Regions from separate parts of the Comamonas resistens genome, predicted to be linked through region 1. Evidence: predicted binding sites of a transcription regulator. Region 1 holds the regulator's gene; the other holds the start of a gene.
The links. The regulator NrdR, encoded in region 1, represses ribonucleotide reductase genes. The targets are predictions, from matches to a motif close to CACNANATNTNGTG.

Region 1 (15,265 bases):
GCTGCAATGCCTTGACTGCGTCGATGCGCAGGCTGGCAGCCGCACCCAGCGTCACAGCCTCGTCGATCATGGCGTGGCGGCGGTCCAGGCTGGCTTTTTGCGCAGCCTGCAAAGGAGCCTCGGCAGCAGCCATGGCTTGCTTGAACAGCGGTTGCAGCTCGGCAAACAGCTTTTCGCCGATATGACCGCTTTCACGCCAGCGCTCACCAAACTGGCGCAGTGCGCGCAGCATGGTCTTCCAGTCCTGGCTGGCCGAATGCTCTGCAGCCCAGGCCTTGATCTCTTCGATCAGAGCCATGCGCTGGGCCTTGGCCTGCGTGCTGTCCTGGCGGATCTTGTCGTGCCAGGACTCGACCACCTTGTAGGCAGCGTTGCAGGCCTCGTCAAACTTCTTCCACAGAGCGTGGTTGGCCATGGCGCCCTGGTCGGCTTGCTTCCACTGCTCGCGCAGGCTGCGCAGGGTTTCCTGAATCTTGCGACCACCCAGAGCCTGACCTTCGGGACGGTTGAGCAAAGCTTCGGCCTTGGCCACCAGCTCTTCACGCAGCTTGTCTGCATTCTGACGCTGCCAGCCGTCGGCTTCACCCGCAGCCAGCAGGGCTTCGTGCACTTCTGCGACCAGGGCCTCTTCGACAAAACGGCCATGCGTCTTGATGGCAGCGCGCAGAGCTTGCACAGCAGCAGAACCGGCCTTGCTGTTACCAGCCGCCGTTTCTTCCTTCAGTGCCTGCAAAGCCTGACCCAAGGCAGCCTTGGCAGCTTCCACTTGCTCTGGCGAAGGCTTGCCGCGACCTGCAGCAGCTGCACGGGCAGCGGGCTTGACGGCTTCCACAGGCGCTGCCTCAGGTGGCAGGCCACGGGCCACGCGAATTTCATCGGCCCAGACAGGCACCGTGGGTAGAGGTGCGGCGTCGTCTGCAGCAGCAGCTTCGGTCTGCGCCAGCGCGGACTGGAAAGCCTCCCAAACCAGCGCCAGCTGCGCCGATGCTGCTTCCAATTGAGGAGGGAAACGACCGTCCACGCTGCTCCAGCTGGCATCTCCGGTCAGATCCTTGGCCTGCTCCTGCCAGCGGGCCACGTCAGCGCCCAGGGCTTCGAGAACCGCCTTGGCATCCTTCCAGGACTTGGTGGACAGTACTTCGATGCGTTGCGCCAGCAGCAGTGCCACTTCACGCTGCACCTGGGTGCGGTGTTGCAGATCTTCCACGGCCTTCACACGCTCGACCAATTGCACCTTGAACTGCGACAGCGGCTCGCGCGACAGTGCGGCGCCCGCCTTCGCAGCATCACGCTGCCAGGCCGCAGCTGCAGCAGCGTCGAAAGGCACGGCAGCCAGCAGGGTCTGAGCCTTCTCGGCCCATTCCACGGAAATCTTTTCCTGGTTTTCGGTACGGCGGATTTCGTCCAGGCGCTCGCGCACGGCGCGGGCCGCGCTCTTGTCGCGGCCATTGAGTTCCTTGTGGACTTCCTGGAGTTGCTCAACCGAGGGTTGAGTGGTCAGCCAATCACGGATGCGCGCGGCGCGATCACCCGAGGTTTCGGCAGAAAAAGCACCACCCGTCAGCGCATCCAGCGGATGTTGCTCAGAATTCTTGGCAGAGGCCGGGCTTACTTCAGATGCATCAGACATGGTGCTGCTAGGAGAGATAGAGGTCATGTAGGGGTCAAAAAATGCTTGTCAGCCTTTGCAGAAATCGCTGCAACCGGCCCGTGCCAACCCATCTGAGGGCAGGCATCGCAAGCTCAAGACCAGATGCCAAAGCACCTGGGCAAAGCGCTATTTTCGCCTTTATTTGAAGACAAGCCAAAAAAGGCGAAATCAAGGTGCGCTGCGCGCACCTTCGATCACTGCGCAGACAGGCTCAGTTGGGCGCGCGGAGTCCAGTCCTTGTCCTGTACATCCAGCTTCGGAGCGCCAAGGAACAGACGCTCCAGCGGCAGATTCTGTGTCGCCAGATAGTCTCTGACTGCCACACCGCGCGCCAGGGCCAGCTCACGCATGGCGTCATCAGGCACCTTGATGCTGGCCACCAGCAGCTCCTTCATCTGATCGGCAGGCAGATCCTTGGCCATTCCGACCATATTGCGGGGCTTTTTGATGTCAGCACGGCCATAGACCGCCTTGAGCAATGCAGGCCGCTCGGCCTCGCTGAACTCGGTGATGTCTTCGGCGTTCTTGCCTTCGCGCAGATTTTTGCGGCGCTTTTCTGCCAGCAGCAGACGATCGAGCTCCACAGCCTTCCACGCTTCCTTGTCTTCCGCTTCGCGCGACTCTCCCGCAACAGTCATCTTGAGCGCAGGACGGTCGTTGAGCGCCTTGACGATCTTGCTCAGTTGATCCTTGGCCTTGGCATCGAGCTGGGCACTACCTGGCGCAAAGTTCACGGCACCCGATTCATCACCACCCGAGAAAGCGCCTGACAGCAGCGCAAACGGCGCCGTCACAGCCTTCATGATGATGTTGCCTATCACCTTGAAGATGATGGGAGCCAGGCGGAACTGGGGGTCATTGAGCGAGCCGCTCAATGGCACATCCAGATCTATCACGCCATTGCGGTCGGACAGCAAGGCCACGGCCAGCTTGACGGGCAGCGATGCTGGCGCACCTTCGACCTTGTCACCAAAGGTCAGCTGACGCAACACCAGCTTGTTGGATGCTGTCAGCTGCCCATCGGGCTGCACCTTGTAGTTGACATCCATATAGAGCTTGCCGCGCTCGATGCCATAGCCCGCGTATTTGATGGAGTAAGGCGACAGCGGCGACAACTCCAGGTCATTCATCTGCGCGCGCACATCAAGCGCCAGAGGCTTGGCCAGGGGGTTGACCTTGCCACTGATATCCAGCGTCGCCGTGCCCTGTGCCCTGCCCTTGATTTCCAGATCGGCCATCTGAGGCTCGGCCTGACCTTGCGGAGGCTGGGACGAAAACGCACTCAAGCGGCCATTGAGCTGACTCAGATCCGCCGAGTAGTTGGGCTGAATGAAGTAGTCGGAAAACTGCACCTTGCCCCCCGTCAGCACGATCGGGCCGACGTTGATGACGGGAGCGGGGCCGCTGTCTTCTGCCTTGGCAGGCTCGGGCGCTTTTACCACTGCAGGCTTTTCGCCTGCCGCAGCCTGGGCATTGGCCTGCTCGTTCTGGGCCACGGACTGCTCGGACTTCTCCGTCTTCAAAATGTCCTGCAGATTGATACGTCCATTGCGCTGCACGATGACACGAGCAAAGAAATCGCTGAGCGCCGTCTCTCGCACGCTCACACGCAGCGGTTGCTGCGGGCGCAGATTCAGGTCAAGCCCGCGCACGGCCAGGGTCTTCCAGGCCAGCAGATCGTCGCCCAGCCCCAGACCCGTGCGCTCCGACAAGGCCTTGGCACGCTCTGCAGTGGAGTCGTTGAGCACCGCTGTGAGCGCCCCCTTGGCAGTGACTGGCTTGTCGGTTTCTTCACGTACGGGCGCAGCCAGGGTGGAGCGCACACGCAGATCGGTCAGCTCCACATCACCAAGCACGCTGAGCTGCGGTCCCCTTGGTTGGGCAAGATAGTTGAGCTTGCCGCGGAAGTTGCCGTCCGCACGCACGAGGTTCACATTGAGCTTGTGCCCGAAATAAGGCTCAAACGCGTGCAGCGGCACAGCCTGCGCCTGCAGCTGACCTTGAGCAGACAGGGGAGTCAGCCCCAGCTGACCACGGAAATTGATACTACCGGCCTTCACACGACGGCCAGCACCCAAACGCGCAGACACTTCCAGCGGGCTGGGCGCAGCTTTCGCGGCCAAAGGCTCAAATGCCCCCAGTCGCACGCGCAGCGCACTCACATCCAGCTCCACGGGCTGAGCACTTTGTCCTTGCACAGGAGCCGCATCGCTGAAGCGCACTGAGCCGCCGTCCACCGCCAGTCCTGCAAGCTTCACATTCCAGGGCTTTTCCTGGCCAGCCTTGGCCGCAGCCTTGGTGCTTTTTCCACCCTTGGCCTGAGGCAGCCAACGCTCGTACATCCAGTGACCTTGCGCATCACGCAATGCCGCCAACTGGGGCTTTTGCACCTCCAGCGACTCCAGCTGCACCAGTTGCTGAGCTACATCTATATGAGCGCCCGCCAGCTTGATCTGATCGACCGAAACCGGAGCTTGCTTGTCCTGCACCTGCAGCTTGTCTGCGGTGAACTCCTTCACCTCGGCGACCACACCAGCCTCGCTCCAGCCGACCCGGGCATCCGCCTGCAGCATGGCACTGAGCTGAGGTTTGAAATGCGCCTCTATATATGGTTGCACCCACTGCAGCGGCAATTGCTGCAACTTGATATCAAGCTTGCCGTCCTTAGGGGTTGCCTGACCTTCCACCGTCAGAGTCGCAGCCCCCTCTTCCTTGGCTTGCTCGCCAGAATGCAACCGGGCCTTCAAGTCCAGATCAAGCGGCTCGCTCATGGGCCAGCGCACGTTCTTGACCTGCACGGCCAAAGGCGCCAGAGTCAAAGCCGCAGGAGCTGCACCCGTAGCCTCATCCCGCCAACGGACCGTAGCTTCATCCACATCGAACTGGCGCACATGGACAGCCAATGCCTGGGCAGGCTTTTGAACCTCGGTCGAGGCATTCCCCTCGGCCTTGACCGGCTTATCAGCAACTTCAGCGCGCTCAGCCTGAGCAGAGGCACCCAAGCCCAGCCAGTTGATGACGCCTTGCGCATCACGGCTGGCAAAAATCTCGGGCTTGACCCAACGTACAGACTCCAGCGTGATCTGGTTTTGCAACGGTCGCACATCGGCCAGCTGCAGCTGCAACGACTCGAACTTCAGCAAAGGGGCATGCTGGCGATCCTGCAGTTCCACACCAGACAGTTCCAGCTTGCCGTTCACGCCAACAACCGCTTGCTCCTTTTGCTCGAAGCTGATCTGCAAATCCGTATCAAGCACACCGGACAAGGGCCTGACAGGCACACTGGCCGGCACATAGCCGAGGTAGGGAGTGAGGTCGATCTGGTCCCACTTGAGCGTCATGGTCGTCTGGCGGCTGTCGGCAAACGGCGTGCTCTCGCCGCTGGACTCGAACTTGCTGCCATTGAGGTCGAAAGCCAGATGCGGCAGGACCTTGATTTCGCGCTTGGACTCCAGATTGCTGATGAAAGGAATGCCCAGCTGCAGATCCTTGAGCTCATGCTTGCGCCGCACGGACTCATCATTGAGCTCCACACGCCCATCGCGCAAAGCGATGTTGTAGAGCGCGAAATTCATGGGCCTGGAAGGCTCTTCGTCCTTGTGCTCGGAGAGCTTGGCGATCACATCGTCGATGTCCAGCTTGCCCAGCGAGTACTGCGTCAGACGCACCACAGGGGCATCGACCTCGATGGCATCCAGCACCGGTGCCAGACGGAAGATGGATTGAGCACTGGCATCGACAAAAATGCGCTTGATTTCCAGTTGCGGCTCGGCGGCAGACTGCAAATCCTTTTGCCCTTCAGCGCTTTGTGGATCTACGCCATCAGCTACTTTTTTTATAGCTTTATCAATCACCAGATCATGAATGGTGACCGCCATGGACCATGGTGCAAATTCCACCTTGCCCACATGCACGCCGCGCCCCAGCTTTGCGGACGCCTGTTTTTCCAGTTGACTTTTGGATACTGAAGGCACGATAGCCCAGAGCAGCAGCCATAACAGCAAGACGGCCAAAACAGACCAGATCAACCGGCGCAACCAGCGGTTCGATGTGAACAATGACATATGTGTTTTTCTTGGAACGAAACTCGAAGGCTTCCCTAGGCCTTCGGGTGCTTGGACTGGCGATGAGCAGGATGTCACTTTACTCCGTACAGAGCCGTGTCGCCTCCTTGCATTGCTCTATATATAGAGGGCACTCTCATCTCCTGGGAGAAGTCTGCGTCAGCCAGCGCCGCTCCTGATCAAAAACAAGGCCAAACCGGGCCTGGGAATGCAAACAATCCACAAACACCAGGGGCAAAAAGCGTCGGCATTTTGAGCCCAGAAATGACAAAGCCCGGAAGTGGTCAGAGCCGACTTCCGGGCTTTACGGCTGGTACCAGACCAGGCCGTTTTTCGCGGATCAAGGAGGGTGTGGTCCTTGCCGCTGGAAGCAACAGATTGCTCCCTTAAGTGCCGCAGCGAAGATAACGAGCAACTGCCAAAAATCTGAAACACAGAGTCCTGGCGAGAGTTTGCTTTTCCTTTCCGTTGGCATACACCTGCGACTTGCAGGCAGATTCACTATAACCGTGCTTGTAAAGGGTTACCAACTTTTTTGCACTTTATTTCGGCTTGATGACAAAACTAACGAAGTTAGCGTACACACAGCGAGAAGCCATCATTTCCTGCTGCTTCATTGCAAGCAATCTGTACATACATACAGTTTTAATATTTCCAAAATGAATATTGATTTCAATCAATAGTATTGACTGTTTATTTAGCGCACTTCTAGAATCCGCCACCGCTCGAAATGAGCCATTTTTTGTTTCCGCTGCCTCACGACTGAGCAGACCGATGGCGCCTGACACCCACATGGCAGGCGCCTTTTAATCGGCCCGCAGCAACACCTCATCGAGGCTGTCGTCCTCGCTGCAGCAACCATGCTGGTTGCACTGCCGCACTCGGGTGACCCCTCCAGAAAGGACTAGCTATGTCAGCGTCAGGAAAATTCATCGCCACCGTGCGAACGTTGGGCCATAAGACGGCTCACGGTTTTCTTGCTCTTACCCACAACGGTTTTGCCCTCCTGGGCTTGGCCGTGGCCATCTCGGCCCTGATTTTGATTTCCCGCCCCGATCTGCGTCTGGCTGGCGAGTCCCAGCTGCGCCAGTGGCTTGATGCCCGCCATGCGCCTGTTGCAGAAGTCGAAGAAATTGAAGAGCCTCAAGCCACCAGCATGATGCTGGCGGCCAGCGACCGGGCTACTGCGGTCAACCCCAAGAACCTGCCCAAGGAGCAGGCGGCCGTGGCCTACTGGCTCAGCAAGAAGTACCGCGTGGCTCCGGAGCCTATCGCGGCACTGGTCAGCGAAGCCTATGTCCAGGGCAAGGCCAATCAGCTCGACCCCACGCTGATCCTGGCCATCATGGCCATAGAGTCGAGCTTCAACCCCTTTGCTCAAAGTTCGGTGGGCGCGCAAGGCCTGATGCAGGTCATGACCAAGGTTCACACCGACAAGTACGAGACCTTTGGTGGCCAGCACGCGGCATTTGACCCCGTGACCAATCTGAAGGTCGGCGTGAAAGTGCTCAAGGAATGCATCGCACGCGCCGGCTCCATCGAGGGCGGGCTCAAGTACTACGTGGGTGCAGCCAATCTGGAAAGTGATGGCGGCTATGCGGCCAAGGTGCTGGCCGAACATCAGCGCCTGCGCATGGCCGCTGGCCTGCGCAGCAGCTCCGTGATGACAGCCAAGGCCAGCACACCTGCAGCCAAGCCTGCAGCGACAACCACTGCCGCAGCCACCACCACGGTGTCGCATGCCGAGCAAGTGGCTCTGGCCGACCCCAAGCTCTAAGCTCGGAACCTCCAATCAATTTCAAGCTGGCCATTGCCAGCTTTTTTTGTTGCCGGACCGCCCCAAGATGGAAACTCCGGAGCAGCCTAGGAGCACTCGGATGAGCAGCAGCCACATCCAATGGGCAAGCGTGGGTTGTCATTTCTCATGGTGCCGCCGGAATACAGGAAAAGCCGCGTCCGGCTTCAGCCCTCCGTCAGCTCAGCTACACTAGCGGATGTACGCAACTGGCGATAGGCGCTGCCAACCGGCTGCCGCTGACGTGGAAACCAGCAGACTGCAAGGTCTGTGAACCACCGGGGAGCGTACCGCCCAAGGTCGCAGCGATTGCAACCCTCAAGCGTTTCAGCCGTTCGCCTGGGCAGCCCTTGGCTTCAAGGGAATATCTAGTTCACAGGACTGCCATGTTTCAACGCACCGATACCGTCGAGAAAGTCGACCCCGAACTGTTTGCCGCCATCCAGGCTGAAAACCATCGCCAGCAAGAGCACATCGAGCTGATCGCCAGCGAGAACTACTGCTCGCCCGCCGTGATGGAAGCCCAGGGCTCGCAACTGACCAACAAGTACGCCGAAGGCTATCCAGGCAAGCGCTACTACGGTGGCTGCGAGCATGTGGACGTGGTCGAACAGCTGGCCATCGACCGCATCAAGCAAGTCTTTGGCGCCGAAGCTGCCAACGTGCAACCCAATTCCGGCTCGCAGGCCAACCAGGCCGTGCTGATGGCTTTTGCCAAGCCCGGCGACACCATCCTGGGCATGAGCTTGGCCGAAGGCGGTCACCTGACCCACGGCATGGCGCTGAATATGTCGGGCAAGTGGTTCAAGGCCGTCTCCTATGGTCTGAACGCTGACGAAGCCATCGACTACGACAAGCTCGAAGAGCTGGCTCGCGAGCACAAGCCCCGCATCATCGTGGCTGGCGCCTCGGCCTATGCCCTGCGCATCGACTTCGAGCGCTTTGCCAAGATCGCCAAGGAAGTCGGCGCCATCTTCTGGGTGGACATGGCCCACTATGCCGGCCTGATCGCCGCAGGCGTGTACCCCAACCCCGTACCCCACGCCGACGTGGTCACCACCACCACCCACAAGAGCCTGCGCGGTCCTCGTGGCGGCGTGATCCTGATGAAGGCCGAGCACGAGAAGGCCATCAACAGCGCCATCTTCCCCGGCCTGCAAGGCGGCCCTCTGATGCACGTGATCGCCGGCAAGGCCGTGGCTTTCAAGGAAGCCCTGACCCCCGAGTTCAAGGCCTACCAGGAACAAGTGGTCAAGAATGCCAAGGTGTTCGCCGAGACCCTGACCGAGCGTGGTCTGCGTATCGTTTCCGGCCGCACCGAGAGCCACGTCATGCTGGTGGACCTGCGCGCCAAGGGCATCACGGGCAAGGCTGCCGAAGCGGCCCTGGGTCTGGCTCACATCACCGTGAACAAGAACGCCATCCCCAACGACCCCGAAAAGCCTTTCGTGACCAGCGGCATCCGCATCGGCACTCCCGCCATGACCACTCGCGGTTTCGGCGAGGAAGAGACCCGCCTCACCGCCAACCTCGTGGCCGATGTGCTGGACAAGCCCGAAGACGAAGCCAACCTGGCCGCCGTGCGTGCCAAGGTGGCTGAGCTGACGGCCAAGTTCCCCGTCTACAGCAAGTAAGACAGGACGCGCGGCCCGACCATGAAGTGCCCCTTTTGCAGCAATCCGGACACGCAAGTGGTCGAAACCCGCGAGTCCGAGGATGGGGGCTTCATTCGCCGCCGCCGCCGCTGTGGCGGCTGCGACAAGCGCTTCACCACCTATGAGCGCCCCGAAGTCAGCCTGCCCACCATCGTCAAGAAGGACGGCAGGCGCATCGAGTACGAACGCGCCAAGCTGCAGGGGTCTTTTCAGATCGCCCTGCGCAAGCGCCCTGTGAGCACCGAACTCATCGACGAGGCCATAGACCGCATCGAAGACCGTTTGCTCAATCTGGGCCAGCGCGAGATCGATTCCAGCCGCCTGGGCGAGCTGGTGATGGATGAGCTCAAAGGTCTGGACAAGGTCGGCTATATCCGCTTTGCCAGCGTGTATCGCAGCTTCGAGGATGTGGACGACTTCAAGAGCATCATGGATGAGGTCCGCACCCCAAAGACCAGGGCCAAGTCCAAGCCGACTCCCCAGTGAGAAACAAAAAAAGCCACCTTCAGGGTGGCTTTTTTCATCCTCAATGCAAACGCTCTCAAATCAAGAGCATTTGGCGTCACTCCTGCCTAGGTATTGAATTCATTTTCAGCAGAAATCATTAGTGAATGCGCGCTATGCGCTCCTGCAAAGGTAGCAGCATGGGACCATGCTGGCTTTGTGCGCGTATATATGCCACCAGCGCATCCAGATCCAGCATCCCGCCTACCACGTCCTTGCCCTCAGTGAAGACACTGAAGTTATCGCCGCCTGTGCCCAGATAGCTTTGCATGCCGACGCGATAGCTCTGGGCAGGAGCTAGCAACTGCCCATTCAGACGCATCTCGCTCACGCGCTGCCCCGCAGGCTGGCTGCGATCAAAGCGATAGCTGAAGCCCGAAGAGACCTGCAGAATGCGCGGCGCATCGACGGTGTTGGTGCCGCTGGCGAACTGCTGCTCCAGTGCCTGATGCAGCTGCGCGCCCGTCAGACTCATCACCATCAGCGTGTTGCCAAAAGGCTGAACGCTGAAAAGCTGCCCGTAGTTCACGCTGCCGTCGGCCGCCGGCACCAGATCAGCGCGCACGCCCCCGGAGTTCATCAAGGCCAGTTGCGCACCGCCTGCCGTCTCGTCCTGAGTGGCCGCCAGTATGGAGTCCGCCACCATGCGACCCATCACGCTTTCACCATTGGCCTGCAGCACGCGGCTGGCGGCCGCTGCCAGCCGCCCCACGCTGGCTTCGGCCAAGGGCTGGGCCGCGGCCTTGTAGCGTGCCACCAGTTGGGCGACCTCCGCATCGGCCGCATAGACGGGAAATTCGCGCTGCAGCGCCACCGGGCCCGAGCTGGCGGTAAACGGCTCGCCCTGCACAATGTTCTGGCGTGCAGAGCGGTGCGATACGCGGCGGGTCTTGGCATCGACGGTGAGCTGCACCTCGGTCAGCAAGGTCCCGTACAAACCGGCGCTGGTCAGCAAAAATGGTTTGCGCGCATCCACCTTGGCGTAGTCGCAGAGATAGGAGCGATGGGTGTGGCCGGAGATCACCACATCCACCTCGCTGGAAAGCTGCTCCAGGATGGGCACGATATCCCCGGACAGGCCCTTGCAGCTATCGTCCTGCAAGCCTGAGGTGGTGGCCCCGCCCTCATGAATCAGCACCACGATGACATCCGCGCCCTGGGCCCGCAACTGCGGGATCAGCGCGTTGGCGGTCAGCGCCTCACCCGTGAACGTCAAGCCCTTGACCCCGCTGGGACGCACCATATGCGGTGTGTTCCTGAGCGTCATGCCGATAAAGCCCACACCTATGCGCAAACCATCCTGCTCGAAGAACTTCACGCCCATCGCAGGAAACAGCGGCTGGCCGTCGTTGCGAAGCGTATTGGCCGCCAGATACTGAAAATCCGCGCCCTTGAAGGGCTTGCTGAGCTGACAAGGCTGTTTGCTCGTGAATTTTTCGCAGCCGCCGCCCTGCATGCGCAGCAGCTCTGCATAGCCCTGGTCGTATTCATGATTGCCGGTGGCAGCAAAGTCCACCTTCATCAAATTCAGCGCTTCGATGGTCGGCTCATCGAGAAACAGCGACGACACAATGGGTGAGGCTCCAATCATGTCCCCAGCCGTGACCAGCGCCACATGGCGGTTGGCTGCTCGACGTTCGGCAATGGCCTGGGCCATATAGGCAGCGCCGCCCGCAGGCACGCTGACATTGCGGCCCTGGGCATCCTGCGCAATCACGGCCTGCTTGGGCGGCTCCAGATTGCCGTGAAAGTCATTGAAGCCCAACAGCGTGATCTGCATGCTGGCCGGGCGCACGACGCTGCCTCCGCCGCAAGAACTCAGCCCCAGCGCCAGCAAGGCCATGCCCAGGCCACGCAAAGCACAACGCCAGCCTGGCGAGCTGGCGCGGGGCTGGCGTTGAATCGTTTGAGAAATTGCTACCACCATCGAACTCTCCTGAGCCGAGGTTGTACTGCACAAAGCAGTCTGCCTGATGTCAACACGATTTGCGCAAATCAAGTTCAGGCAAGAAATCTTCCCTATGGGAACGCTCCTTGTGCATCCTTGTTTGCGCAAGTCCCGGCCAAGGGAACCGGGTCAGGGCACCGGTCAGGCCGCCGATGCAGGAATGGGCTTGAGGCCGGAGTCCACATCGCCACACTGGGCCCGGTGGCGCAGTGCGTGGTCCATGACCACCAGCGCCAGCAGTGCCTCGGCAATCGGCGCGGCGCGAATGCCCACGCAGGGGTCGTGCCGGCCTTTGGTGATGACTTCGGTGCTCTGGCCGTGCACGTCTATGGACTCACGCGGTGTGATGATGGAGCTGGTGGGCTTGATGCCAATACGCACTTCCAGATCCTGCCCCGTGCTAATGCCGCCCACGATACCGCCCGCGTTGTTGCTGCGGAAACCCTCGGGGCTCAGCGAATCGCCATGCGTGGTGCCGCGCTGGGTCACGCTGTCAAAGCCTGCGCCGATCTCCACGGCCTTGACCGCATTCAGACCCATCATGGCGTAGGCGATGTCGGCGTCCAGGCGGTCATACAGGGGTTGGCCCAGGCCTACAGGCATGTTGCTGGCATTCACACGCAGCGCCGCGCCGCAGGAGTCGCCGCTCTTGCGCAGCTGCTCCATGTATTCCTCGAAGCGGCTCACATCGGCCACAGGCGCGAAAAACGGGTTGCTCTGCACATGCTCCCAGCTCTCGAAGCCTATGGACAGATCGCCGATCTGGGTCATACAGGCGCGGAACTCGGTGCCGAACTTTTGCTTGAGCCACTTCTTGGCCACGGCACCCGCGGCCACCGTGGGCGCCGTCAGGCGTGCCGAAGAGCGGCCGCCGCCGCGCGGGTCGCGGATGCCGTATTTCTGGAAATAGGCATAGTCAGCATGGCCAGGGCGAAAGCTCTGGGCAATGTTCGAGTAGTCCTTGCTACGCTGGTCGGTATTGCGGATCAGCAGCGCAATCGGCGTACCCGTGGTCTTGCCTTCGTAGACGCCGGAGAGGATTTCCACCGCATCGGGTTCGTTGCGCTGGGTCACGAACTTGCTGGTGCCGGGGCGGCGGCGATCCAGATCGAACTGGATGTCTGCCTCGCTCAGCTCCATGCCCGGAGGGCAACCGTCAATCACACAGCCGATGGCCGGGCCGTGGGATTCACCAAAATTGGTAACCGTGAAAATTGTGCCAAAGGTATTGCCGCTCATGGACAGAGATTATCGTTGAAGTGACAGCCCGCCTGCACAGGCCGGTCCTGGCAATTCGGGTTGCACTGCGTTGACTGCCGTTTGCCCAGCCATCTACAGTTGCTGGCATGAAGCTGCTGTTTGTACTGGCCTCTGCCTTGCTGTCCATCGTCGTGGGCGGTATTGGCGGCCTGCTGTTCAACGAATTCGCCCCCTCGCGCTGCGCAGGCCAGTATGCCTGCGGCTATGGCAAGGCCGTCATCAGCATGATGGTGGGCCTGGGCATCGCCCTGCTGTGCTTCGTGGGGCTGCTGTTCAAAGGTCTGCGCAACCGGCGCGACAATACGCCCGCGTCACCAGAGCGCCGGATGTGAGCCTGGTGGCATGGCCACATGCTCCCAGGCTGCGGGTGTGCGCGAGAACTGAGCGCAATGCCGTACGGCCTGCAATTGACCAAAGCCACTGTCCAGGGTCTCCAGGTAGGGACTCATATCGGCACGCGGCTGATCCCAGTCACCCGCCTCCACTGCAACCCGGCCCAGGCTGCGCAGCCAGTACGCCACTCCTGCCAGCGTGACGCGCACACGCCAGCTGCCGCCTTCTGTGGCCTGGCGCAGCAAGGCAGCCTGAATGCCAAAGGCCAGCAAAAAGCCTGCACCGTAGTCAAGTGCCTGCACGGGCAGCACGCGCGGTTTGCCATCACCCCGTGTCAGTCCTTCATCCACATTGATGCCCGAGGCCGTTTGCACCAGCGAGTCAAACCCGCGCCGCCCGGCCCATGGCCCCTGCCAGCCATATGCAGCAAGTTCCGCCACCACGATACCGGGGCGCAGCTGTGCCAGTTGCTCGGCCCCGAAACCTTTGGCCGCAAGAGCATCGGGCCTATAAGCCTGCAAGAAGACATGGGCCTCGCGCAGCAGCTGCTGCAAATCGCCACGCCCTGCTTCGCCGCGCAAATCCAGTTGGGCTGACCGCTTGCCACGGCTGAGCTCGGCAATGGCCTCGATATTGGGCAAATGCGGGCCGTTAATCATCAGCACATCGGCACCATAGGCAGCCAGCGTGCGCGCGGCCACCGGGCCCGCGATGATGCGGGTCAAGTCCAGCAGCTTGATGCCCGCCAGCGGCCTTTGTCCATCGCCCAGTTGCGGCCAGGGCAGCGGCGGTGCATCGCTCACGCGCTCCAGAGCGATCAATGGGCGGTTGGCGATTTCGGCTTCCTGGCCCTGCTCCAGCCATTGCTCGTGGCTGCGCAGCGCCACTATTGGCAATCCGGCAGCTATGGCGCGGGCTTCAAAGTCTGCCGCCGAACATTGCTGCAGGGCCTGCTGAACCTCGATGCGCGACGTTTGCGCGTCGGTCGGCAAACCCAGCAGCGCCAGCGCACCATCGCGGTGATGCTCAAAATTGGCATGGATGCGCACCCAGCCCGGCTGACCTATGCCAGCCCCGCAGGCATACAGACCCGAGATGGGCGACCACAGGTCAGGCACCACGCCATCAAGCGCGAAATAGCCGCTGGCCTCGAAAGCAGCATGCCGTGCATCCACGCTGATTTGCTGGGCCTGTCGTCGCGGTTCGCGTAGTTGCTCGATTTGCGTGGAGGCCAGTGCAGCAGCGGCCACGCTAGCCTGAATCGCAGGCACGACGGCGAAGCTGCTGGCAAAGCCTTGTGGGCAGCCATCGCCCGTGAATTGCACACTCTGCAGTGCTGCGGCATCCAGGCGCGCACCATTCCACAAGGCCTGCAGGACATTCATAGGTGCCACTATGGGATTCATAGCTGATTGCGCCTGACTGGCAAGCGTTAGAGGTAATTTTCGCTCTATAAAAAACAAACCCCGCAACCAGGTGGGGCGGGGTTTGATCTCTGAACCAAGGGTTTGGGCACTCAGTCGGCAGCGCCCTGGCGCTCGCCTTCAGGCCAGTCGCGGATATAGGCCTTGAGCATGCGGTTTTCAAAATTCTGGCTGTCCACCACAGCCTTGGCCACGTCATACAGCGAGATCACGCCCATCAGCATGCGCTTGTCCATCACGGGCATATAGCGCGCATGGCGATCCAGCATCATGCGGCGCACCTCGTCCATATCGGTTTCCATGGTGCAGGTCATGGGCGCGTCGTCCATGGCGCCGCGCACGGAGATGTTCTCCACGCCGCCGGTCTTCACAAAGCCCTGGATCACTTCGCGGAAGGTGAGCATGCCCACCACATCGCCGTGATCCATCACGACCAGCGAGCCGATGTCCTTCTCCGACATCACCTGCACCGCCGCGGCCAGGCTTTCGTCGGGCGACACCGTGTACAGGGTATTGCCTTTGACGCGCAGGATGTCACTAACTTTCATTGCTGTTCTCCGAAGTCTGTTTGGCACGCTGTGGCAGCTTTTGTCCTGCATGTGTCAGCACATGCGGCATCGCTTTGCACAGA
Region 2 (15,265 bases), 920 kb from region 1:
CTTTTTAGAAGCAACCCATCTCAAATCAGGCATGCCCCAACCAGGGGCGCCAAGCAAGAGCCGCCTCGCAGCGAAGGCGCCGTCCCCCTCCCGCGCAGCGAGAAAGGGGGAAGCCGCGCAGCGGCTCAGGGGGGGTGACTCCGATCAAAACGGCAGCTTGGGCATGCCGCCGCCCATCATGCCTTTCATGGCCTTCATGCCGCCCATCTTCTTCATCATCTTCATCAGACCGCCGCCCTTGAACTTCTTCATCATGGTCTGCATCTGCTCGAACTCCTTGAGCAGGCGGTTGACTTCCTGCACCTGAACACCGGCACCGTCGGCAATGCGTTTCTTGCGCGTGGCCTTGATCAGGGCGGGGTTCTTGCGCTCCTTGAACGTCATGGAGCAGATGATGCCTTCCTTGCGCTTGATCTCGCGCTCGGCCTTGTCCATGTCGACCGATCCGGCCTTGCCTGCGAGTTCGGCGGGTAGCTTGTCCATCAGCGTGGACAGGCCGCCCATCTGCTTCATCTGCTGCAGCTGGGCCAGAAAGTCGTTGAGGTCGAAGCCGTCGCCGCTCTTGAGCTTCTCGGCCATCTTCTGCGCGGCTTCCATGTCCACGCCCTTGGTGACCTGCTCGACCAGGGCCACGATGTCGCCCATGCCCAGCACGCGCTGTGCGTGGCGGTCGGCATCGAAGACTTCCAGACCGTCGATCTTTTCCGAGACACCGGCGAACTTGATGGGCGCGCCCGTGATCTGGCGCACCGACAGCGCCGCACCGCCGCGCGAGTCACCGTCGAGCTTGGTCAGCACGATGCCGGTCAGCGGCAGCGCTTCCTTGAAGGCCTTGGCGGTGTTGATCGCATCCTGACCCTGCATGGCATCGACCACGAACAGGGTTTCGACAGGCTTGATGGTCGCGTGCAAGTCCTTGATCTCGGCCATCAGCAACTCGTCGATGGCCAGGCGGCCGGCCGTATCGACCAGCAGCACGTCGAAGAAATGCCTTTTCGCATAGTCCAGCGCAGCCACGGCGATGTCGTGCGGCTTCTGGTCCGGCGTGGACGGGAACCACTCGGCGCCGGCCTGGGCCGTCACGGTCTTGAGCTGCTCAATGGCCGCAGGGCGGTACACGTCGCCCGAGACCGTGAGCACCTTCTTCTTGCGCTTCTCGATCAGATGCTTGGCCAGCTTGGCCGTGGTCGTGGTTTTGCCGGCGCCTTGCAGGCCGGCCATCAAAATGACGGCGGGCGGTTGGGCATTGAGGTTGATGTCTGCCACGCCTTCGCCCATGGTCGCCGCCAACTCCTTGTTGACGATGGACACCAGCACCTGGCCGGGCTGCAGTGAGCTGACGACTTCCTGGCCCAGCGCTTTTTCCTTGACGCGGGCAATGAAGTCGCGCACCACGGGCAGGGCCACGTCAGCCTCGAGCAAGGCCATGCGCACTTCGCGCAGCATGTCCTGGACATTGGATTCGGTGATGCGGGCCTGGCCGCGCATCTCCTTGACGAGGCGCGAGAGTTTATCGGTCAGTGCGGAGGCCATAAGCAAAAAGCATTCGAAAGAGGTGGACAGACAGAGGGCCTTGCCGCCGAAAATACCGGCAAGCCGCCCGCTGCAAGAAGCCGCAAGGCTGGTGATCACCCATTTTACCCGCTCCCCCCTGCCAGGCGCCTGGCTGGTGTCATGCCTTGCGCGCCAAGCAAGCGTGAGTGTTCGCTCATGCCGGCTATCCAGATGGCGTGGCAGGCACCGAGGCAACTGGCCATGGGTGCCTGGTCATCAGCGCATTCAGGCCGTCATCCATCTGCAGGATTGACACAACAAAAGGCGAGTGACGGCCGGCGGCACTATCATTGAAAGCATGCTCTCCCACCCGCTTACCGCAGCCAGCCCCATCAGCTGGATTCTGGCCATCGCGGCAGCCATTGCCTATGCCCTGCCCGCTCTTGCAACGCAACGTCTGCAGGAAAAAGGCGCACGCCGCTGCCTGGGCCTTGCCTGGGCCTTGCATGCACTGACACTGGGCTGGGGCCTTCTGGGCGGGCTTTCACGCTTTGGCTTTGCCCCGGCACTGTCCATCACCGCCTGGCTGGTGCTGACGGTCTATGTGGTCGAGCAGCAGCTTTATCCACAACTGCGCTCGCGCTGGCCGCTGTCCATCATGGGCAGCGTGGCCGTGCTGCTGGCCGTGATCTTTCCCGGCACGCCCCTGCATGTCAACGCATCGGCCTGGCTGCCACTGCACTTGGCCTTGGGCATTGCGTCCTACGGACTGTTTGCCGCGGCCGTGGTTCATGCAGCGCTGATGGGCCATGCCGAGCGCCAGATGCGCCTGGGGGCCGACCATGATGGCGGCTTGCCACTGCTGACACTGGAGCGATTGACGTTCCGCTTCGTGGGCGCGGGCTTTTTGCTGCTCACGGCCACACTGGCTGCAGGCTGGCTGTTCGGTGAACAGCTCTACGGTCGCAGCTGGGTGTGGAACCACAAGTCCGTGTTCTCTCTGCTGTCCTGGATCACGTTTGCCGTGCTGCTGTTTGGCCGCAAGCGCTTTGGCTGGCGTGGCCAGAGCGCGGTACGCGTGCTCTACATAGGGGCTGCTTTGCTGCTGCTGGCGTATGTGGGGTCGCGCTTTGTCGTGGAAGTCCTGCTGGGGCGCACGGCATGAAGTATTTGCTGGTAATGCTGGTCGTGGCGATTGCCATAGGCATCTGGCGCAAAAAGCGCCGTGTGCATGGCTCTTCCACCACCTCCACCAACCCTTCCACCGCACTCAGCAAGCCGCAATCCATGGTGGAGTGCACATACTGCGGCCTGCACCTGCCCCAAACAGATACAGTGGCCGATGCCCAGGGCCGGCTCTACTGCAGCGCGGAGCATCGCCATCTGGCCGCCCAAGACCCCAACAGCCGTTGACACATGGCAGAGCCCTCCTCCGACTGGCAACACACGCTGATTCCGCTGGAATCGGCCATCAACCGTCAGGCAGACGCCAATCTGAAAGCGCCGTTTGTCCGTCTCTGGCAGGCTTTTCTGAGCGGGCGCGTGCTGTTGGCAGTCGCCCTGCTGCTGCTGCAGACCCTACATCTGCAGTTGCAGAAAATCAGCTCTCCCCTGGTCTGGCTGGTCTGCATCACTTATCTGGCACTGACGCTGATCATGCGCCTGATGGCGGGACGCCACCTTCCCGCGCCAAGCGCAGGCATGCAATGGCTTCCCGTCATCGGCGTGGACATTGTCGTGATCTTTCTGCTGCAGCTTTTGCAGGCGGGCTCGCTGAACTACACGGCCTTGCTGGCCATTCCGATTCTGATTTCCTCCGCCCTGGGCGGACTGATGCTGGCCTTTGGCACGACGGCTGCCGTGACGCTGTTGATGCTGGGCTATACCTTCTGGCAGCAGTCCCACGGTTTCAGCGACACCGCTCAGGCCTACTATCAGACGGCGTTTTCCTGCGCTGGCTATTTCTGCGTGGCCTATCTCACACACGAGCTGGCCAAGCGGGTGCGACGCGAGCGTGCGGCAGCGCTCTACAACCAGGTACGCACCAAGACCCAGGAGCAGGTCAACACCCTGGTCATCAACCACCTCTCGGATGGTGTGCTGGTGGTGGATTCCAGCCTGCAGGTCGTGCAAGCCAACCCCGCAGCACTGCGCTTGCTGGGCTTGCCGGAGCTGCATGCGCAGAACTTCTCTCTGCAGACACAGCCGTGGTGGCAGCCGCTGACCGAGGTTGTTCAAACCACTTTCTCCCATGCGCGCCCCCTGTCTGTCACCGTTCATCTGCAAGCCAATGAACAGGGCACCACCACGGGCCTGGATGTACGCGCCCGGGTGACCGAGGTCGAGACCTCTTACCTGAACAGCCCCCCCGGCCCATCGGTCAGCCATTCACTGTGCGTGATGTTTCTGCACGATCTGCGCGAGATGGAAGCCCAGATGCGCACCGAAAAACTGGCCTCCATGGGGCGCATGTCGGCCGCCGTGGCCCATGAAATCCGCAACCCTCTGGCGGCCATCACCCAGGCCAATGCGCTGCTGGCCGAAGACCTGAGCAGCCAACCCACCCAGCAGCAGCTGTGCCGCATCGTGGGCCAGAACGCAGACAGACTGGCCCGCATTGCCGAGGAGATTCTCAACATTGCCCGCGTGCAACAGGGTAGCGACACAAGCCCCGCGCAAGCACTGGCTCTGGACACCCAGCTGGCCCTCAGCAGCCAGGAGTGGCAAAGCCAGACTTCGCCACATCGCCAACTGTTGCTGCAGCTCAATGCTCCTGCCCGCCATATCGTCTTTGACGAGGAACACCTGCGCCGCGTGCTCATCAACTTGCTGGACAATGCCCAGCGGCACCGCAGCAATGCCAGCCATCCGGCCAGCCTGCAACTGGTCAGCGGCCATGGCTGCGATGAGCTGCAGACCCAATATGCACCGCTGCAGGACAGCAGCTGGTTCATGGTCTGGAGCGATGGCGCGCCGCTGGAGCCCAGCGTGCAACGCCATCTGTTCGAGCCGTTTTTTTCATCGCAAAGTCGCTCCAGCGGCCTGGGCCTGTATATCTGCCGTGAACTGTGCCAGCGCTACGGCGCCAGCATCAGCTATCAGCGCCTGAGCCGCAACGGAGTCGCTGGCAATGCATTCATCGTCAGCCTGCGCAGCGGCCCGGCCGAACCCACCAACCGCCCTCTGTTTGATTCGATCATGGTGTAAGCCTCGTGAATTCCTTGCCCACACCCCCTACCTCCGCCAGCATCCTGGTCGTGGACGACGAGCCCGATCTGCGCACGCTCTATGAGCTGACCCTGCTGCGCGAGGGTTATCGCGTGGAAACGGCAGGCTCGGTACAGGACGCGGCGCAGTTGCTGCTGAGCAGGCGCTTTGACGTGATGATCAGCGATATGCGCCTGCCCGATGGCACCGGTATGGAGCTGCTGCTGCAGCTGCGCGAGCAGGCCCGGCCCGAACGCTGCATCGTCATGACCGCCTACGGTTCTGCCGAGAACGCGGTCGATGCTCTGCGTGCCGGGGCTTTTGATTACCTGACCAAGCCTGTGGATCTGCGACAGTTCCGCCAGGTGGTCGCTTCCGCCATTCAGGGTATAGGCGCCGTTCCCACACCCGGTGTCGCACCTAGCATGGCAGTGGATGCCGCAAACAGCCGCCCCTTGCAGGGCGATGCGGCCTTGAAGGCTCTGGTCGGCGAATCCCCTGCCATGCAAGGCGTCAAGCAGCGCATTGCCAAGGTTGCCAAGGGCATGGCACCTGTGCTGGTCCACGGCGAATCGGGTACAGGCAAGGAACTGGTAGCCCGTGCGCTGCACGCCTGCAGCCAGCGCGCCGATGGGCCTCTGGTTGCCGTCAACTGCGGCGCCATTCCCGAGAACCTGCTCGAAGCCGAATTCTTCGGTGCACGCAAGGGCTCGTACACCGGCGCCACTCAGGACAGGCCCGGCTATTTCCAGGCCGCCCAGGGCGGCACCTTGTTTCTGGACGAGATCGGTGATCTGCCGCTGGCCATGCAGGCCAAGCTGCTGCGCGCGATTCAGGAACGCAAGATCCGCTCCCTGGGCAGCACGCAGGAGGAGGCCGTCGATGTGCGCATCGTCAGTGCCACCCACCGCGACCTGGCTGCGCAGGTTCAGGCCGGACAGTTCCGCCAGGACCTGTTCTATCGCCTCAATGTGATCGAGATCGCCCTGCCGGCCCTGCGCGAGCGTCGCGGCGACCTGCCCGACCTCTGCCGCGCGCTGCTGGCCAAGCTGGCCCATGAATCAGGCCTGCACACCCCCGAGCTCGACGAAACCAGCCTGGCCCAGATTGCCCAGCTGGAGCTGCCGGGCAATGTGCGCGAGCTGGAAAACGTGCTGCATCGCGCCATTGCCTTGGGTGACGAAGGGCCGCTGCGCCTGCCGCCGTCCATGGAGTCGTGCGAGGCAACACTCTCCAACCAGCCCTCGTCATCCACGCTTGCGCCAAAACCACCGCAAGCCGCAACGGCCGACACACCAGCCGAGCTGCCCCAGGACCTGCAGGCCTGGCTCGATGAAAAAGAGCGCAACATTCTGGTGCAGGCCCTGCAAGACAACGGCTTCAACCGCACCGCCACCGCCACCCGCCTGGGCATAAGCCTGCGCCAGATTCGCTACCGCATTGAACGCCTAGGCATCGACCTGCCCTCGGAAGGAAACAAGCACCATGGCGACAATGCCTGAGCCATCCGGCAGCCAGACGGCATGGCAAGCCGGTTGGTGGCAACCCGCGCAGCAGTTGCCCTCGCCCAATTTCGGCCTACGCCCGCAAGGCGCGGTCATCGATCTGGTGGTCATCCACTCCATCAGCCTGCCCCCGGGCCAATACGGCACAGGCGCCGTTCAGCAGCTGTTCACCAATCAACTGGACTGGGATGCCCATCCCTACTACCAGGGCATTCGCGGCCTGGAAGTTTCCTCACATTTTTTCATCACGCGCCAGGGCGAGATCTGGCAGTTCGTCAGCTGCGACGATCGCGCCTGGCATGCGGGCGTGAGCCAGTGGCGGGGACGCGATCGCTGCAACGATGACTCCATCGGCATCGAGCTGGAAGGCCTGGAGGGACTGCGCTTTGAAGCGCCGCAATACCAGGCCCTGCAACGGCTCTGCGAAGCCATAGCCGCCGAGTACCCGGTGCACTACATTGCCGGGCACGAGCACATTGCCCCAGGACGCAAGCAGGACCCCGGCCCCGGCTTTGACTGGCCCAGGCTGCAGCAGCAACTGGGCGGTGCCCCAGGCACCCGGACCTGGGAACTTCCTGCGCCTGCGGTCTGAAGTTTTCATAGCGTCTTCCGCAACTCAACCAGCGGCCCCAACGCCAATACTTGCTACAGCCGGCTGCAGACTGGCGCCCCAAGCTCACATTTTGAGAGCATCATGACCGCCACTTCATAACCCAAGCCCCGCGCCCGCATGTCAATGCGCACCTGCAACAACTGTCGCCTGCATCAAACACGCAAATTTTTTACATATTTCCCGTGCGGAATCAGCTGCTTCGCAACCCCGCCACAAGCCTTTATTCATGCGGGATGAGGTCATTTCCGAAGCTGTCAAGCGGCTGCAGAAATGTCCGTTTCAGTAGTTTCATCAGGTCGGCCAGATTGAAGAGCGATACACTACCGGTAGTGTTTTAGAGCGCCTCAGACCCCACATATAGTGTTTACAAGTTGTGCACACCCTGTGCAAACTGTGTGCAAACCCGGCGCCGAATCGTTTGTTTGCTGGCCTGCTTAGCGTGCAGGCCTTTGTCTGCCTATCCACCATTTGAACCAGAGGAAACTTATGCAAGAAGCGTTGAACCCACTGTCTTCTGCCGCGCCCGACAGCGCAGCCAATTCTTCCTCCCAGTCCGACAGCTACCAGGTCATCCGCCGCAGCGGTGACGTGGTTTCCTTCGCCCCCCAGAAAATCGCCGTGGCCCTGACCAAGGCATTTCTGGCTGTGCGCGGCGCACAGGGTGCAGCCTCCGCCAGCGTGCGCGATACCGTCAACGAATTGACCGAAGGCGTGGTTCGCGCTCTGCAGCGCTCGCGCCCCAACGGCGGTACCTTCCACATCGAGGACATCCAGGACCAGGTCGAGCTGGGCCTGATGCGCGGCGGCCACCAGGACGTGGCCCGTGCCTATGTGCTGTACCGCGAGGCCCGCAACCAGGAGCGTGCCGAGCAGAAAAAGGCCGCCGTGGCCGCTGCCGCAGCAGCCGCTGCCAAGCCCGCCCTGCAGGTGACCGATAACGGCCAGCGCGTGCCCCTGGATCAGGAACGCCTGCAGTCGCTGATAGCATCGGCCTGCCGCAATCTGAATGCCGACATCCAGTCCGCGCCCATCGTGACCGAGACGCTGCGCAATCTGTATGACGGCGTGCCTATCGAAGAAGTGTTCAAGGCTTCCATCCTGGCGGCCCGCACGCTGATCGAAAAAGATCCCGACTACACCTATGTCACGGCCCGTCTGCTGCTGCACACCATCGTGCGCGAAGTCATGGGCCGCGATGTGGCACCTGCCGAAATGCAGGCCGCCTATGCCAACTACTTCCCCGGCTTCATCCAGAAGGGCGTGGACAACGAGCTGCTCAACCCCGAGCTGCTGAACTACGACCTGCCCCGTCTGGCCAAGGCCCTGAAGGCCGACCGCGACCAGCAGTTCGACTACCTGGGTCTGCAGACCCTGTACGACCGCTACTTCCTCCATGTGCGCAAGACGCGCATCGAACTGCCCCAGTCCTTCTTCATGCGCGTGGCCATGGGCCTGGCGCTGCAGGAGCAGGACCGCAATGCCCGCGCCATCGAGTTCTACGAGCTGCTGTCTTCGTTCGACTTCATGTCGTCCACCCCCACGCTGTTCAACAGCGGCACGCTGCGTTCGCAGCTGTCTTCCTGCTACCTGACCACCGTGCCCGACGACCTGGACGGCATCTACGAATCCATCAAGGAAAACGCGCTGCTGTCCAAGTTTGCTGGCGGCCTGGGCAACGACTGGACCCGTGTGCGCGCCCTGGGCTCGCGCATCAAGGGCACGAACGGCGAATCGCAAGGCGTGGTTCCCTTCCTCAAGGTGGTCAACGACACGGCCGTGGCCGTGAACCAGGGCGGCAAGCGCAAGGGCGCGGTCTGCACCTACCTGGAATCCTGGCACCTGGACATCGAGGAATTCCTCGAGCTGCGCAAGAACACCGGCGACGATCGCCGCCGCACCCACGACATGAACACGGCGAACTGGATTCCCGACCTGTTCATGAAGCGCGTGATGGAAAAGGGTGACTGGACGCTGTTCTCACCCGCCGACACTCCCGACCTGCACGATCTGTACGGCGAAGCCTTCGAAAAGGCCTACACCGCCTACGAAGCCAAGGCCGACAAGGGCGAGCTCAAGCTGTTCAAGCGCGTGCCTGCCGTGGATCTGTGGCGCAAGATGCTCTCGATGCTGTTCGAGACCGGCCATCCCTGGATCACCTTCAAGGATCCTTGCAACATCCGTTCGCCCCAGCAGCATGTGGGCGTGGTGCACTCGTCCAATCTGTGCACCGAAATCACGCTGAACACCAGCGACACCGAAACCGCGGTCTGCAACCTGGGCTCGGTCAATCTGTCGCGCCACATCAAGGACGGCCAGATCGACCACGACAAGCTGCGCAAGACCGTGAACACGGCCATGCGCATGCTGGACAACGTGATCGACATCAACTACTACGCCGTGCAAAAGGCCAAGGACTCCAATCTGCGCCACCGCCCCGTGGGCATGGGCCTGATGGGCTTCCAGGACGCGCTCTATGAAATGCGCACGGCCTACGCCAGCCAGGGCGCCGTGGAATTCGCCGACGAATCCATGGAAGCCATCTGCTACTACGCCTACTGGGCTTCGACCGAGCTGGCCAAGGAGCGCGGCACCTACTCCACCTTCAAGGGCTCGCTGTGGGATCAGGGCATCCTGCCCCCCGACACCCTGAAGCTGCTGGAAAAGGCCCGCGGCGGTTATGTGGAAGTGGACCGCTCCGCCAAGCTGGACTGGGATGCCCTGCGCGCCAAGATCGCCAAGGACGGCATGCGCAACAGCAACTGCGTGGCCATTGCGCCCACCGCCACCATCTCCAACATCGTGGGCGTGGATGCCTCGATCGAACCTTCGTTCGGCAACCTGTCCGTGAAGTCCAATCTGTCGGGCGAATTCACCGTCATCAACCAGTACCTGGTGCGCGACCTGAAGCGCCTGGGCCTGTGGGACGACGTGATGGTCATGGATCTCAAGCATTTCGACGGCTCGCTGCGTGCCATCGACCGCGTGCCGCAAGAGATCAAGAATCTTTACGCCACGGCGTTCGAAGTCGCGCCCGAATGGCTGGTGGAAGCCGCCTCGCGCCGCCAGAAGTGGATCGACCAGGCCCAGAGCCTGAACATCTACATGGCCGGTGCCTCGGGCAAGAAGCTGCACGACACCTATATGCTGGCCTGGCTGCGCGGTCTGAAGACCACCTACTACCTGCGCACCACCAGCGCCACCAATATCGAGAAGTCCACCGTGCAAAGCCGTGTGCTGAACGCCGTGTCCTCCGGTGCTCCTGCCGCTTCGGTAGCCCCTGCGGCCAAGCCTGCAGTGAGCGCACTGGAAGCCGCTGCCGCCGCTGCCCGTGCCCAGGCACCCGCCACGGACATCAAGTTCTGCGCGATCGACGATCCTGGTTGCGAGGCTTGCCAATAATTGGCAAACACCCCCTGAGGCGCTTTGCGCCTTCCCCCTCTCTCTACGGGAGGGGGACGACATCCTCGCTGCGGGGCGGCCCTTGCTCGATGTCTCTCGCGTGGGCCACGCCAGTTTTCACTGGCATTGACTAAATAGATAAATCAGAAGGCTGGATGTTGATTTCAATGCACCCAGCTTTTCCCTTAAAGGAATAACTCATGCTGAGCTTTGACGACGACACTTTTGCGCCTTCCGCCCCCAGCAGCGAAGCCGCTGCGTCCACCAGCACGCACAAGCGCGTGAATGCTGCCGACAAGCGCATCATCAACGCCAAGACCGACGTGAACCAGCTGGTTCCGTTCAAGTACAAGTGGGCCTGGGAAAAGTATCTGGCCACCTGCGCCAACCACTGGATGCCGCAGGAAGTGAACATGACGCGCGACATCGCGCTGTGGAAGGACCCCAACGGTCTGACCGAAGACGAGCGCCGCATCGTCAAGCGCAATCTCGGCTTCTTCGTGACGGCCGACTCCCTGGCCGCCAACAACATCGTGCTGGGCACCTACCGCCACATCACAGCGCCCGAGTGCCGCCAGTTCCTGCTGCGCCAGGCATTTGAAGAAGCCATCCACACCCATGCCTACCAGTACATCGTGGAATCGCTGGGCCTGGACGAATCAGAAATCTTCAACGCCTATAACGAAGTCCAATCCATCCGCGACAAGGACGAGTTCCTGATCCCCTTCATCGAAGCGATCATGGACCCCAACTTCAAGACCGGCACGCACGAAACCGACCAGACTCTGCTCAAGTCGCTGATCGTCTTTGCCTGCCTGATGGAAGGTCTGTTCTTCTACGTGGGCTTCACGCAGATCCTGGCCCTGGGCCGCCAGAACAAGATGACGGGCGCTGCCGAGCAGTACCAGTACATCCTGCGCGACGAGTCCATGCACTGCAACTTCGGCATCGACCTGATCAACCAGCTCAAGCTCGAAAATCCCGGTTTGTGGACTGCCGAGTTCAAGCAGGAAATCACCGCTCTGTTCCAGAAGGCCGTGGAGCTGGAATACCGCTATGCCGAAGACACCATGCCACGCGGCGTGCTGGGCATGAACGCATCGATGTTCAAGGGTTATCTGCGCTACATCGCCAACCGCCGCGCCACACAGATCGGTCTGGAAGAGCTTTTCCCCGGTGAAGAAAATCCCTTCCCCTGGATGAGCGAAATGATCGATTTGAAGAAAGAACGTAACTTCTTTGAGACACGAGTGATCGAGTATCAGACCGGAGGCGCACTTTCTTGGGATTAATTGCTTCTAAGCAGGCACAATGCGAGTCATGACTTGCTTCACTTCATTGCTACAAAAAACGAGATTTGGCGTGAAGCAAATTTGTGTTCCTAGCGATGCGTAACTCCACATCGCTTTGAATCGTCCGGCACTGCAAAGAGCCGGACGTCTTATGCAAATCAACGAAGGAGAAAATGATGGCAACTGCGAAGAAGACGGCCGCCAAGGCCACAACCGAGAAAAAAACACCTGCCAAGAAGGCGGCCGCGCCCAAGGCTGAAGCTGTGAAGAAGGCAGCGACAACCAAGACCGCAAGCTCCAAGGCAGCTGCGCCAGCAAAGGCCGCTGCTCCCAAGAAGGCTGCAACTGCTGCCAAGGCCGCTCCCGCCAAGAAGGCTGCAACGGCTGCCAAGGCCGCTCCTGCCAAGAAGGCTGCAACGGCTGCCAAGGCCGCTCCCGCCAAGAAGGCTGCAACTGCTGCCAAGGCCGCTCCCGCCAAGAAGGCTGCAACTGCTGCCAAGGCCGCTCCTGCCAAGAAGGCTGCAACTGCTGCCAAGGCTGCGCCCGCCAAGAAGGCTGCAACTGCTGCCAAGGCTGCTCCCGCCAAGAAGGCTGCAACGGCTGCCAAGGCCGCTCCTGCCAAGAAGGCTGCAACGGCTGCCAAGGCCGCTCCTGCCAAGAAGGCTGCAACGGCTGCCAAGGCCGCTCCCGCCAAGAAGGCTGCAACAACTGCTGCCAAGGCCGCTCCCGCCAAGAAGGCTGCAACGGCTGCCAAGGCCGCCCCCGCCAAGAAGGCTGCAACGGCTGCCAAGGCCGCCCCCGCCAAGAAGGCTGCAACGGCTGCCAAGGCCGCTCCCGCCAAGAAGGCTGCAACTGCTGCCAAGGCCGCTCCTGCCAAGAAGGCTGCAACTGCTGCCAAGGCCGCTCCTGCCAAGAAGGCTGCAACTGCTGCCAAGGCCGCTCCTGCCAAGAAGGCTGCAACTGCTGCCAAGGCCGCTCCTGCAAAAGCTGCAACCAAGAAGGCTGCCAGCAAGAAGGCCGCAGCTCCTGCACCAGCCGCTGTTGAAGCTGCCGCACCTGTCGCTCAGACTCGCCTGGCACCTCAGGCTGCATGGCCCTTCCCTACTGGCAACAAGCCCTGAGCGATCTACTGATCAACTCGCCATAAAAAAAGCCCGATCTCTCTACCGAGAGATCGGGCTTTTTTCTGCTGGCCCCCGGTTCAAGGCCCGGGATGCAAGCGGATTCTCATCAAGGCTGGAAGTCCAGCTGATAGTTCTGCGGGCCACGGTGGGCAATCTTCAGCGCACCCATGCGGTTACCCAGCTCGGCGCAGCGCACCAGATCCCAGCCACGCTCCAGGCCAAACAAAAAGGCTCCGCGCCAGGCGTCGCCACAGCCTGTGGGGTCCACCACCGCAGCAGGCTTGACGGATGCAACCAGGCTCTTCTTGCCTTGCTCCCAGACTTCGCAGCCCTCAGCGCCCAATGTGACTATGAGACCTTTGACCTGATGCGAAATCTGCTCGAAGCTCAGGCCCGTGCGCTCGCTCAGCATCTTGCCTTCATAGTCGTTCACCGCAACCCAGTCCGCCTGTTCGATAAAGGCCTTCAGTTCGTCGCCATTGAACATGGGCAGCCCCTGGCCCGGATCGAAGACAAACGGAATACCCGCAGCCTTGAACTGAGCCGCATGCTCGATCATGGCCTGGCGACCATCGGGAGCCACGATGCCGACCTTGATCTCGGCAGCCATCTCGGCCGTGATCCGGTTTTCGTGTGCCTGCATCATTGCGCCAGGGTGGAAGGCCGTGATCTGGTTGTTGTCACGGTCCGTCATGATCATGCATTGCGCCGTGTGCGTGCTCTGCAGCTGGCCCACATGGCGTGTCTCGATGCCCAGATCCTTGAAGCGCTGCACATAGTCGGCGCCATCGCTGCCCACCATGGCCATGGGCTGGGCATCGCCGCCCAGCAGCCTCAGGCTGTAGGCGATGTTGCCGGCGCAGCCGCCGAAGTCGCGGCGCAGCGTGGGCACCAGAAATGACACGTTGAGGATATGCAGCTGGTCAGGCAGGATCTGGTCCGCAAAACGACCTTCAAAGGTCATGATGTTGTCAAACGCCAGCGATCCGCAGATCAAAGCAGCCATGGTGTTGTTCTCTTTCTATGAGGAATTAAGGGTAGAAGACCAGTGCTCGGTAACCGGCCACAGATGCAGACAAGTCCTGCACCCGCACTGGCACATTCACACTCCACTCCTGACGGGGCTGCAGCTGCTCCGGAGCACCCAGAGACTTGAGGTCCACAACGCGCCGCAGCAAGGGCTTGTCCTGTGCATCCGTGAGCGTCAGCTCGGCCACGGGTGTGGCCACCGGCGTATCGGAGCGATTTTCCAGCGTCAGGCTCCACTGATATTGATGAGCATCCGCCAGTTGCTTGAAGCCCGAGCCACTGATCACCACATCGCCAATCTCGCGCCTGGCATGCAACTCGCAACCAGCAGCCTGGCAGGCTTTGGCCAGCACCGGGGCCAAAGCGGGATACTCTGCCGCCAGCGCATCGCGCTGCTGCCACGCATACTGCGCAGCCATGCCGCCAGCGGCCAGCACACTGCCCAGCACCAGAGCCACACGCATGCCGCGGGAATGCCAAAAGGCCTGGCGTCGGGCCTGGCGTACAAAATCAGGCTCATCCAGAGCTGCGGTGGAGCTTGCGGCTGCAGCTTCATCATCGGCTGGCTGTGCGGCATCGACCTCGCGCCGCACCTGATCCACATCGGGTGACGGCAGTACGGAAACCGCCTGCGCATGAGCATCGACATCCGGTGGGTCGGCCTGCTCCGGCACAGACTCCGGCGCTGTCTCGATTGAAGCTTCAACGGACTTGCCTGCCGCGTCCGGCGCCTGCTCAGCCTGCGCGAGCACAGAGGCCTCTGTGCTTTCAACCGCCTCCAGCACAGCCTCAGGCTCGTCCAGCAAAGGCCTGGCATGGTCGATAAACGATGACTCGGGCGGCTCCGGCTCCAGTCCTGCAGCCACTGGCGCAACCTCGGGCTCAGGCTCGGCTTGCAGGTCTGCAGGAACCGACTGCACCACAGCGCCAGCCTCGTCGGCGGGTACAGAGGAATTCAAGTCGAAACGGCTTTCAGCCCTTTCCTGACTTGCGCCATCAGCTTCCAAAGAAGGAGCATCCGGTTCCTCGGGCTGCACCTGTGCCGAGGACTTCGATGCTTCGGCGGCCTGGGCCTGCTCCACGGCCGACTGCAGCACCTCGTCCGGTACGGACTGCAAATCCTCGGAGGCATCGAACACGCTCTGGCACATCCCGCAGCGCACCCAGCCTTGCGAAATACGCAATTGGTCGGCAACCACTTTGAAGCGGGTTCCACAAGAGGGGCAACGGGTGACTTGGCTCATCGGTTTGCAATTGTAGGCAGCAACCACCGGCTCACCTGGCGGAGCACGGATGGTGTCGCAATCAGGCGGCTCGCTGGGCTGTCATCAGGATCCAGCCATCTTCGCTGTCGGCAACTTCCAGCTTGACATAGGGCGCATAAGCTTCTTTGAGCTCGTCCGCCTGACGCTCCAGAATACCGGCCAGCACCAGATGGCCGCCAGCCTGTACACGGCCGCACAGCAACGGCGCCAGCACCTTGAGCGGCGTCGCCAGAATATTGGCCAGCACGGTCTGGTACTCACCACCGGCTGCCTCGGGCAGGCCAGCCTTGACTTCCACATGGTTGGCGCTGGTGTTGTAGTTGGTGGACTCCACCGC

Region 2: QMY55_RS20140 (ribonucleoside-diphosphate reductase subunit alpha) is a predicted target of NrdR. The motif match lies at 7,169-7,182, and genes of this name have one in related genera.

The regions. Positions count from the first base shown of each region.
Region 1 is NZ_CP125947.1:3,394,952-3,410,216, forward strand. Features, by position in the region: gene QMY55_RS15830 (DUF349 domain-containing protein) at 1-1,630, opposite strand, end outside; gene QMY55_RS15835 (DUF748 domain-containing protein) at 1,846-5,715, opposite strand; gene QMY55_RS15840 (hypothetical protein) at 6,258-6,509, opposite strand; gene QMY55_RS15845 (lytic transglycosylase domain-containing protein) at 6,626-7,492, shown strand; ZMP/ZTP riboswitch at 7,706-7,862, shown strand; gene glyA (serine hydroxymethyltransferase) at 7,897-9,144, shown strand; gene nrdR (transcriptional regulator NrdR) at 9,166-9,651, shown strand; gene QMY55_RS15860 (bifunctional metallophosphatase/5'-nucleotidase) at 9,770-11,596, opposite strand; gene aroC (chorismate synthase) at 11,759-12,856, opposite strand; gene QMY55_RS15870 (hypothetical protein) at 12,964-13,209, shown strand; gene QMY55_RS15875 (CoA transferase) at 13,189-14,616, opposite strand; gene QMY55_RS15880 (CBS domain-containing protein) at 14,727-15,182, opposite strand.
Region 2 is NZ_CP125947.1:4,316,449-4,331,713, forward strand. Features, by position in the region: gene ffh (signal recognition particle protein) at 145-1,533, opposite strand; gene QMY55_RS20115 (cytochrome C assembly family protein) at 1,853-2,659, shown strand; gene QMY55_RS20120 (PP0621 family protein) at 2,656-2,907, shown strand; gene QMY55_RS20125 (sensor histidine kinase) at 2,911-4,701, shown strand; gene QMY55_RS20130 (sigma-54-dependent transcriptional regulator) at 4,707-6,203, shown strand; gene ampD (1,6-anhydro-N-acetylmuramyl-L-alanine amidase AmpD) at 6,187-6,798, shown strand; gene QMY55_RS20140 (ribonucleoside-diphosphate reductase subunit alpha) at 7,306-10,218, shown strand; gene QMY55_RS20145 (ribonucleotide-diphosphate reductase subunit beta) at 10,419-11,510, shown strand; partial or broken gene QMY55_RS20150 (hypothetical protein) at 11,942-12,631, shown strand; gene QMY55_RS20155 (carbohydrate kinase family protein) at 12,741-13,640, opposite strand; gene QMY55_RS20160 (zinc-ribbon and DUF3426 domain-containing protein) at 13,666-14,907, opposite strand; gene prmA (50S ribosomal protein L11 methyltransferase) at 14,969-15,265, opposite strand, start outside.